DNA from 4 places in the Bacillus sp. KH172YL63 genome. Region 1 is predicted to be linked to each of the others. Evidence: riboswitches for the same ligand, from Rfam matches in the RefSeq annotation. Region 1 holds a riboswitch; each other region holds the start of a gene.
The links. A riboswitch is a leader RNA that binds a small molecule or an ion and turns the genes downstream of it on or off. The one in region 1 is predicted to bind cyclic di-GMP.

Region 1 (2,203 bases):
CCTGATGGGGGAGTGATCGACGTCTTTGCGAAAGAAACCAAGGGGTATGTGATATTCAGGGTCGAAGATAATGGAATCGGAATAAGCAAAGAGCGGATAAAAAAGCTCGGAGAACCATTTTACAGCAACACGGAAAAAGGGACGGGCCTCGGATTGATGCTTTGCTTCCGTGTCATCCAGCAGCATAACGGATCAATCAAAATCGAAAGTGAAGAGAACCAGGGTACAACGGTTGAAGTTATATTGCCTAAGAGACCCTTCACGTTAAGTGAGAATGGATGAATCCTGGATGTATATACAAACTATAAGGGGTACATGTCCATGTTATATAAACGAGAGGAAGCTTATCGCTATACATTTCCACAGCCGGTTCCCTGTAGGTTCTCGATCATAAGTGTGGGCCAACTCAGGGCCAGGACGAGCAAGGGAAAAGGTGAATTGATCGACATCAGTCCAAATGGCTGCAGGTTCAGCGCCGATTTTTCAATCCCTGTAGAAAAGAAGGTACTCGTGCAGTTGGAAATGAGGATACATGAAGCCCTCCTGGTGGTAAACGGGGTGCTCGTGTGGAGCAGATCAAACGGAATCACACGATTTTATGGAGTCGAATTTGTGAAAAATGATCAATTAAAGACATTGATTACAGAAGAAGTGAAACAGGTTGTAAAAGCAAACGAACGGAACAAATGATGAAGGACACCTTCGATAATGGCAAACTTATTGAAAAATAAGGACGCAAAGCTACGGGTCTAAGGCATGAGCTACGATCGCCGGGTTACCGAAAAGGATTGGAATGTATGAAGAGGGGAGCGATAAAGCTGCCTTTATTCAAGCAGACCCACCAATCTTTTTGGTGGGTCTTTTTGCTTACTTGAAAACATGATTAATAAGGAGGAATGAAGGATGACGGTTGAAACACGAACTGGCGCATTGGAAGATCATATCAAAGCAATATTGGAATTAGTAGGTGAAGATACAGAGCGGGAAGGTCTTATTGAAACACCCAGGCGTGTAGCAAAAATGTATAGGGAAGTATTTGAAGGAGTGGGGGTCGATCCGGAAGTGGCGCTGACCACTACATTTGAGGAAGCGTATGAAGGGATGGTTGTGGTCAAGGATATTACATACTACACCTTTTGTGAGCATCACCTGATTCCGTTCTTTGGAAAAGCCCATATCGGCTATATTCCGGATGGAAGAGTTGTCGGTTTAAGTAAGTTTGCGAGACTCGTAGAACTGGTGTCCAAACGTCCGCAAGTCCAAGAGCGGATGACCCGTCAGATGGCTGAAGCGATCATGAACGTCCTCGAGCCGCAAGGAGTCATTGTCAGTGTGGAAGGTCAGCATTTATGCATGTGTGCCCGTGGGGTAAAGAAGCCCGGGAGTGGGACGGTCACGACAATCAAGAAGGGTTCTTTTAAAGAAAATGATGCCCTTGTAACGGAATTTGAACGGGCATTGGCGAGAGACTAAGAGGAGGGATTGCATGCTTTATCTATCCAGGAAGTTATACTTTTCCGCTCTTCACATGTACAGGATCGAAGAGTGGAGCGAAGAAGAAAATCAGCGAGTATTCGGGCCTTGCAGCAATCCGAGCGGCCACGGTCATGATTATACGCTTGAAGTCATGGTGAAAGGTAAGCTGAACCGTGAGTCGGGAATCGTCGTTAATATTACAGACATAGACAAAGTCGTGAAATCATTTGTTTCAGAACAAATGGATGGAAAGTTCTTAAACAAAGAAAATGATCATTTCACGGAAAACATCCCGACCACTGAAAATATTGTCTCATTCATATGGGACTCATTGGATGGAAAAATAGACAATTGCCAACTTCATAAAATCCGCTTGCATGAAAACAACTTTTTATATGCTGAAAAGGAGGAAGGATCGATGGTCCGCTTAACCCGAAAGTATCATTTCTGTACTGCCCACCGGCTGCACAGTGAGCAATTGAGCAATGAGGAAAACCTGGCCATATTCGGGAAATGCAATAACCCGTTTGGACATGGACATAACTATTACCTTGAAGTGACGGTGCATGGCACGCCGGACCCGGTAACGGGGATGATCGCCAGTCTCTCAGAAATGGACGAAATCGTAGAACAAGAAATCATGAAAAAATTTGACCATAAGCATTTAAATTTAGATACGGAAGAATTTAAACATATCAACCCTACATCGGAAAATGTCGCAGTGGTG
Region 2 (2,203 bases), 650 kb from region 1:
AGACAGAGGAGGGTGTTGCCTCCGGTTATATCGTGGAAACGGAAGCGTATCTTGGGCCAGAGGACAGAGCGGCCCACAGCTATGGGAATCGACGGACGAAGCGGACTGAAATGATGTTTCATGAAGCCGGACGGATTTATACATATGTCATGCATACCCACTGTTTGGTGAACGTGGTGAGCGGAGAGAAGGAGAAGCCGGAAGCGGTGCTGATCAGGGCGGTCGAGCCCCTTGATGGACTGGAGCTTATGGCTTTGAGAAGGCCGGGACATGCCATGAAGAACTGGACAAGCGGACCCGGGAAGCTGACGAAAGCGTTGGGCATTACCATGAACGATTACGGGGGAAGCTTCCTCGAACCGCCCCTGATGATCATTGAGGGCGATCAGCCTGTGGAAGTGATGGAAGGAAAACGGATTGGTATCGATAATTCGGGGGAAGCAAGAGATTATCCATGGCGATTTTGGATAAAAGACAACCCCTATGTTTCTAAATAAGGTGTTTATTTAAGAATTTTCTAACAAATAGGATAAAATACACCCCATAAGTACTAGTTATGTGGTATATTTTTCTTATAACAAACTTCAGAAAATGACAATTCGAATGGGGGCTTTGAACCTAAATGACAGATGGGCGCTTACATTTAGGGGAGCTAGTAGCGCAACCGACCACATACGAACGCAGGATCATTGCGTTTTTGTGTGGTTTTTTTCATGAGAAGAGTCAAAAAAAGGCTGTTTTCGCATAGATTGTTGCTATTATTAGACGTTCATGTGAGCATCTTCGTTAATTTGAGACTGTGGAATGAAAAAATCTCCATAGTAATGAATCAAGGCTAATGTAGTTGAAATACGTTGATCAAGACTATTCAAAAGGTGAATAAGAAGTTAAATCAGTGAATTTTTGGTTTTTATCTCCGATGGTTGATTGGAACGGAGGATGCTCGACTCCTGCGGGAACTGATGGACAGGTGAGACCCCGCAGGACAAAGTCCGAGGAGGCTCACCGTCATCCCCGCGGAAAGCGAGCATCTGGAGTGGAAATCAACCGCATCTGACTCGTCTAAAAGCCACAATGTTTACGAAAATAGCCAAAAAATAAAAAGAGAGTATAGGGGTCCTATGAACATCTTTACAATTTTTCAAAATGACTTGATCTATCATGATTTCCAGCCTTTATATGAGTTGGGTGACCATCGCACCCTCTATGCTTATGAAGGCCTGCTTCGTAACAAGTATAATGAAAATCCTGAACGCGTGTTTCAATCGGCCATGAAAGCGAATATCCTGTATAAGCTTGATACCCTTTCCATCACCAAGGCCCTTGGAAGCTTTTCGGCGGAAGGGCTGAAGGATTGTAAGCTGTTCCTGAATATTTACATCACCACGATTCTGCATCCAAGCTTTCACACTTATTTCCACGATCTCATGAAGAAGTATCCGGACATCATCGGCCGCCTTGTACTCGAGATCAACGAATCGAGCGCAGAGGAACTGTGGCAGAATCCACTGTTAAAGAGTTCTCTTGCAGAACTGAAGCAGTTCGGTGTATGGTATGCCATCGATGATTTCGGACAGGGCACTTCCTCCATCAAAAAGGCGATTGAGTATGAGCCTGAGATTATCAAGCTGGACCGATATTTTGCAATGAATCTGGCAGAGGACACGAAGAAACAGCGGTTCCTTTCTTTCTTCAGTCAGTTTTACAGCAAGGATACCGTCATCGTGCTCGAAGGAATCGAAACAGTGGAGGATATGCAGGTGGCGAAGGAACTCGGCATTTCGATCGGACAAGGCTACTACCTTGGTAGGCCGAGCCAATTATTGGCGTAAAAAAAGAAGGGTGCTCCTTAATATGTGGGAGTGGCCCTTCTTTTTATTAAGCTCTATTCGCATTTATTGTTGTTATTGATAGAGGTATAGAAGTTAATGTGAGCATCTACGGTAATTTGAGACTGAGGAATAAAAAATTGCCATAGCAATGGATCAACGTAAATGTACTTGAATTACATTAATCACTACTATTCAGAAGATGAACAAGTAGTTAATCCAGTGAACTTTTGGTTTTTATCTTGGATGGTTGATTCTCGCTGCAGATGCTCGACTCCTGCGGGAACTGATGAACAGTATGAAATGCGGAGGAGGCTCACCGCCATCCCCGCGGAAAGCAACCGCATCTTGCTTGTCTAAAAGCCACAATGTTT
Region 3 (2,203 bases), 230 kb from region 1:
AAAAACGGGATAGTCGGTGAAAACAATGGACTTACATGTGGAGTTAAAACGTTATCGCAATGACATATTAGAACTTAGCCAGCGAGAAGCCGCCCTTCGCTTGAACATCAACCAGAGCACATTATCAAATTATGAAAACGGGACAAGGGACATCCCCTATAAAATGCTCCTTACCTTCAAGGAAGTATACAAAATCCCCACCTATGAAATGAACCGGATTATGTACGGAGAAGAAAGCAGCGCTTCCGGCCAAAGCCATCATCCCATGATCCTGAGAGAAAGCTTCGAAGACGAGGAGTACAAAGAAATCCTCAAGATCCTCCAGGAACATCCTAAACTCAAACGGACACTAGCATCCCTCGCCTACTTCACAGAAAAACGCAAAGAAAAATTCATCACCCACGTCAACCACCTTTATCAGACGTTGAAGGAGTGGTAGAGGTTTGTCCGTGGGGGGTGTTGTGTGGGGGACGGACCTCCGCAAAAGAAGCAGAAACATTGCTAAACCGGGATTCCGGTCTGAAAAACCATTCAAAAATGAGGTCCGTCCCTCCAACCACAAAAACAAAAAGCGCCTAGATTCCCTGATGTGGGTTTCTAGAGCGCTTTTTGATTTTCATCTATTGAGTATCCTGATTGAAGTTCTTGTTTGAGCCAGTGGATCATGGAGTTTGTGTCCATGTTGCCTTGTTGGCCTTTGTCGAACGCTTGCTGGATGACATTGAGAATGTGGTGATTGGTTTTCTCATTTCCTTTCAAAACAGACAACCTCCTACAATAAAAAACGGTTTCTATCACCTTATTACACTATTAGACAACATTTCAAACATCAATTCTATGCAATATTACCAGAAAAAACCACAAAGTGAAAGAAAAATTTATTAGAATTTTCTCCAAAAAACAACTTTATACCCATTCAATTTCCTCTCTTTTTAGCCGATATATGAATGGTATGGAATGAATAAGGGCAAAATCATCGAAAGGTGATGACGCAAAGCTATAGGGGCTACACTGCCAGCCAGCTACCAATCTAGGAGGGATAGAGTTGTCGTTTTTGACACCCGAGGAATTCGCAGCAAAAAGAAAGTATAAAAAGATAGGAATGTATGTAAGCCTATTTTTTATTACGATTGCTATAATTGCTGGAACTACATATTTAACGTATAACATGTAAAAGCGTCTATTGGCGCTTTTTTAATTTTATATACTTTCATTCTACAATTTATGGAAAGTTTCGAGAATATTCGATAGAATAAAAGGAGTAATCTAAACTAGTTGGAGGCAACCATACATGCATAAAGAAGTTAAACTCATCCGGGGATTGAGACAACCTTCCCACTTCTTTTATCAGTTACAAGTGGCGGAAGGATTGAAAGGATATAAACAAAAAGTTCTCCTTGTTATTCTATTATCTGCTCTTGTCTTTGGACTCATTTCCTCTTTCGGAATCGGAATGGATCCTCTTTCAAAACAACTAACGGAACTGTCACCTGCCACATTTGAAATGGAAAAATTCCTTTTCTTCCTGGGAAGACTGATCGCTGGTCTATTATATGCAGCAGTCGTCCTATTCGTACCGGCACTGATTTTCTGGACGATTTCAGATGAGGGTGAATACCGTAAGCTCGTCATCATCCAGGCTCTCGTATTGATGATCCTATTAATTGAAAAGCTGACGTATATCCCTTTGTCTATCTTCTTTTCTCTTGACTGGTTCTCATCACCCCTATCGCTTGGGGTCATCGCCCAATATATAACGGGCAAAGCTTTGGTCATCTATTTCTTAGGATGCTTCTCACTTTTTAAGATATGGATTTTCTATATTCAATACAAAGGAATCAAACGCCTCACTCAACAGAAGAACTGGGTGATTTGGCTGGTAATCCTCTTAACGAATGCATTGTTCTGGGGCGTTACTACACTTCTGGCGTTTCTTGATATATCTACTCTAATCTAACTATTAAAAGGCTGTGAACATTCATGAAAAAACGAACCATTTTCTATAGTACCCTCACTGTGTCGCTCCTTTTCATAGGTACCAATACATATCTGATTGAAAAAGCGAACAGCAAAGTCGACCGGGAAGTCCGTGTTGCCGAATGGGAACCGGTCACGAAAGGCGACCTTGCCAAGGAACTGCCCAAAGCCGGCGTGGTAGACGCTGAAGAAGAGAACTACCTTTATTTCAACGACGAATTCGGCT
Region 4 (2,203 bases), 110 kb from region 1:
GCTTATCGTGAAACTGGAGGACAGTATCCGGACACATGGAGTGAACCCAGAGATGATTGACCTGGAAGTGACGGAAAGCATTGCCATGTGTGATCAGGAATTGATCATCTCAAAGCTTGAACGATTAAAGCAACTGGGAGTCAGTTTATCAATGGACGACTATGGGACAGGCTATTCTTCCCTGAGTTATTTAAAGAAATATCCCCTTGATACGCTAAAAATCGACCGTTCTTTCATAAATGGCATCATGGCGAACGAAGATCATCAAGCGATAGTGAAAAGTACGATTTCAATGGCGAAGCATCTTCATTTACACGTAACAGCAGAAGGAGTAGAGAGCCAGGAAGAGTTTGGTTTCCTGAAAAGGAATCACTGTGATAAAGCTCAAGGGTATGCCATTGGTCGCCCGGTGTCCCCGGAGGAATTTGAGGGAACCTACTTGAAGCCTAATTGAAGGAGAGAATAGCCCTTCTTGAGATTACGATCATAAACGTATGCATAATAAGGTAAACAGCCTGTGATGACTTGGATAACATCATCGGCTGTTTATTTTTATTTGGGAACACGACAGGAATGTCGTAAGGTGTTCTTTATTGAGAAAATTGTCGACAATTATATACCTGTATATGATAGATTATTCTGATAATTATTATATAATGTAAATATAAGTAATGAATATGGGTATAATGATTCATTGGGAGGGAGGTTTCTTAATGCCGTTATATTATATGAAGGAAATATGGACACCCCTAAAGTTTATAGGAATAAAGATTTTCAAATGTGAAGATAATACTGTATTTATGAAAGTTTTTCAAAATCCCAGAAAACGAATCTTTTAAAACATGTATTTGAAATACTACTAATGTGCGTACGATAAAGGCAAACCTATTGAAAAATAGGGACGCAAAGCTATAGGGGCTTTCAATGTGCCAGACGATGCCAGCCAGTTACCGTGTACGCATTTGTTATATATTTTCTATATACTAAAGCTTCACTTCTTCCATACTTCATCTTTCAGACGACCTCCCGTTTATGAATGGTCTAAAGAGATAAATCTCTCTTACCATTTTAAAAAACCCCCCCTCACTCGTTCCTGGTTAAATAAAAACTGTCTTTTTATAATATAAATATTCCCTGTTCTCGTTGAATCTTCTAAGAGTGAAATGGAGGTTTTAATTTTTAGGCTTAAGTCAGTGGTCGAGTATTCAATTTTATAGTAGGAAGTTATGAAAAGAAAAGTACAGGTATAATATGGAAATAACCGTCCGCACATATTTTCTGTTATGATGGAATCAACGACGATTAAAAACATAGACGGAATGAAGGGACGACCATTCGATGACTAGTGCTTCCATCAAGCTCATTAAATACCTGGATGATCACTCAGATGAGTTTTTACAAAACTGGCGCAAGAATATCGTGATTTCAGATCAAGATGTGTATAAAGAAGAAGTGTTAAATAATGGAATGAACATGTTTCACTTAGTTAAGCGTGCGATAGAGGAACCACTTAGTGAGGAGGAAATTACTTTACTTGCTCATAAGACAGCTCTAGAACGGGTGAAAGCCAACGTTAACATAAGTGAGTTTGTATATAACGTAAATATAGGGAAGAGCATTATCATTAATTGGGTTAATCATTCAGGGATCGAACTTAGGGATTTACAGCCTATCATTGAAGAGATTAATACATTATTTGACCGCTTCTCTTATTTAGCCGTTCGTAAATATACGGAAATAAAGGAACAACAACTCCAAGAAAAAGAACATTATATAGATCAAACCCATAAAGAGCGCCTGACAATCCTTGGTCAGATGAGTTCAAGCTTCGTTCACGAATTCAGGAATCCACTGACGTCAATTATTGGCTTTACAAAGCTTTTGCAAAATGATTATCCTAACCTACCCTATCTTGATATTATGCAACATGAGCTGGAGCAATTGAATTACCGGATTTCACAATTCCTTCATGTATCAAGGAAGGACTTGATAGAAAGTGTTCAAGAAGAAATCTTTCTTTCTGATCTTTTGGAAGAGACGATTGAATTCTTATATCCAAGTCTTCTAGATGGAGATGTTTTAATTGATTTTAAGTGCGAAACAAATATCAGATTAATGGGGAATGGTGATGAGTTAAGGCAAGTCTTCCTAAATCTGATCATGAATTCGATTGATGCTCTTCAAGAAATAGATGGACCGAGGT

Region 2: another riboswitch for cyclic di-GMP. It lies ahead of KH172YL63_RS01115 (EAL domain-containing protein); the one in region 1 lies ahead of folE (GTP cyclohydrolase I FolE).
Region 3: another riboswitch for cyclic di-GMP. It lies ahead of KH172YL63_RS20455 (hypothetical protein); the one in region 1 lies ahead of folE (GTP cyclohydrolase I FolE).
Region 4: another riboswitch for cyclic di-GMP. It lies ahead of KH172YL63_RS19830 (histidine kinase N-terminal domain-containing protein); the one in region 1 lies ahead of folE (GTP cyclohydrolase I FolE).

Annotation. Positions count from the first base shown of each region.
Region 1 is NZ_AP022842.1:3,799,928-3,802,130, reverse strand. It holds gene KH172YL63_RS19455 (EAL domain-containing protein) at 1-282, shown strand, start outside; gene KH172YL63_RS19450 (PilZ domain-containing protein) at 322-690, shown strand; cyclic di-GMP riboswitch class I at 701-783, shown strand; gene folE (GTP cyclohydrolase I FolE) at 904-1,473, shown strand; gene KH172YL63_RS19440 (6-carboxytetrahydropterin synthase) at 1,487-2,203, shown strand, end outside.
Region 2 is NZ_AP022842.1:199,943-202,145, forward strand. It holds gene KH172YL63_RS01110 (DNA-3-methyladenine glycosylase) at 1-497, shown strand, start outside; cyclic di-GMP riboswitch class II at 599-679, shown strand; gene KH172YL63_RS01115 (EAL domain-containing protein) at 1,122-1,832, shown strand.
Region 3 is NZ_AP022842.1:4,031,132-4,033,334, forward strand. It holds gene KH172YL63_RS20445 (helix-turn-helix domain-containing protein) at 26-439, shown strand; gene KH172YL63_RS20450 (hypothetical protein) at 598-759, opposite strand; cyclic di-GMP riboswitch class I at 957-1,030, shown strand; gene KH172YL63_RS20455 (hypothetical protein) at 1,292-1,957, shown strand; gene KH172YL63_RS20460 (efflux RND transporter periplasmic adaptor subunit) at 1,981-2,203, shown strand, end outside.
Region 4 is NZ_AP022842.1:3,906,730-3,908,932, reverse strand. It holds gene KH172YL63_RS19835 (putative bifunctional diguanylate cyclase/phosphodiesterase) at 1-454, shown strand, start outside; cyclic di-GMP riboswitch class I at 869-955, shown strand; gene KH172YL63_RS19830 (histidine kinase N-terminal domain-containing protein) at 1,339-2,203, shown strand, end outside.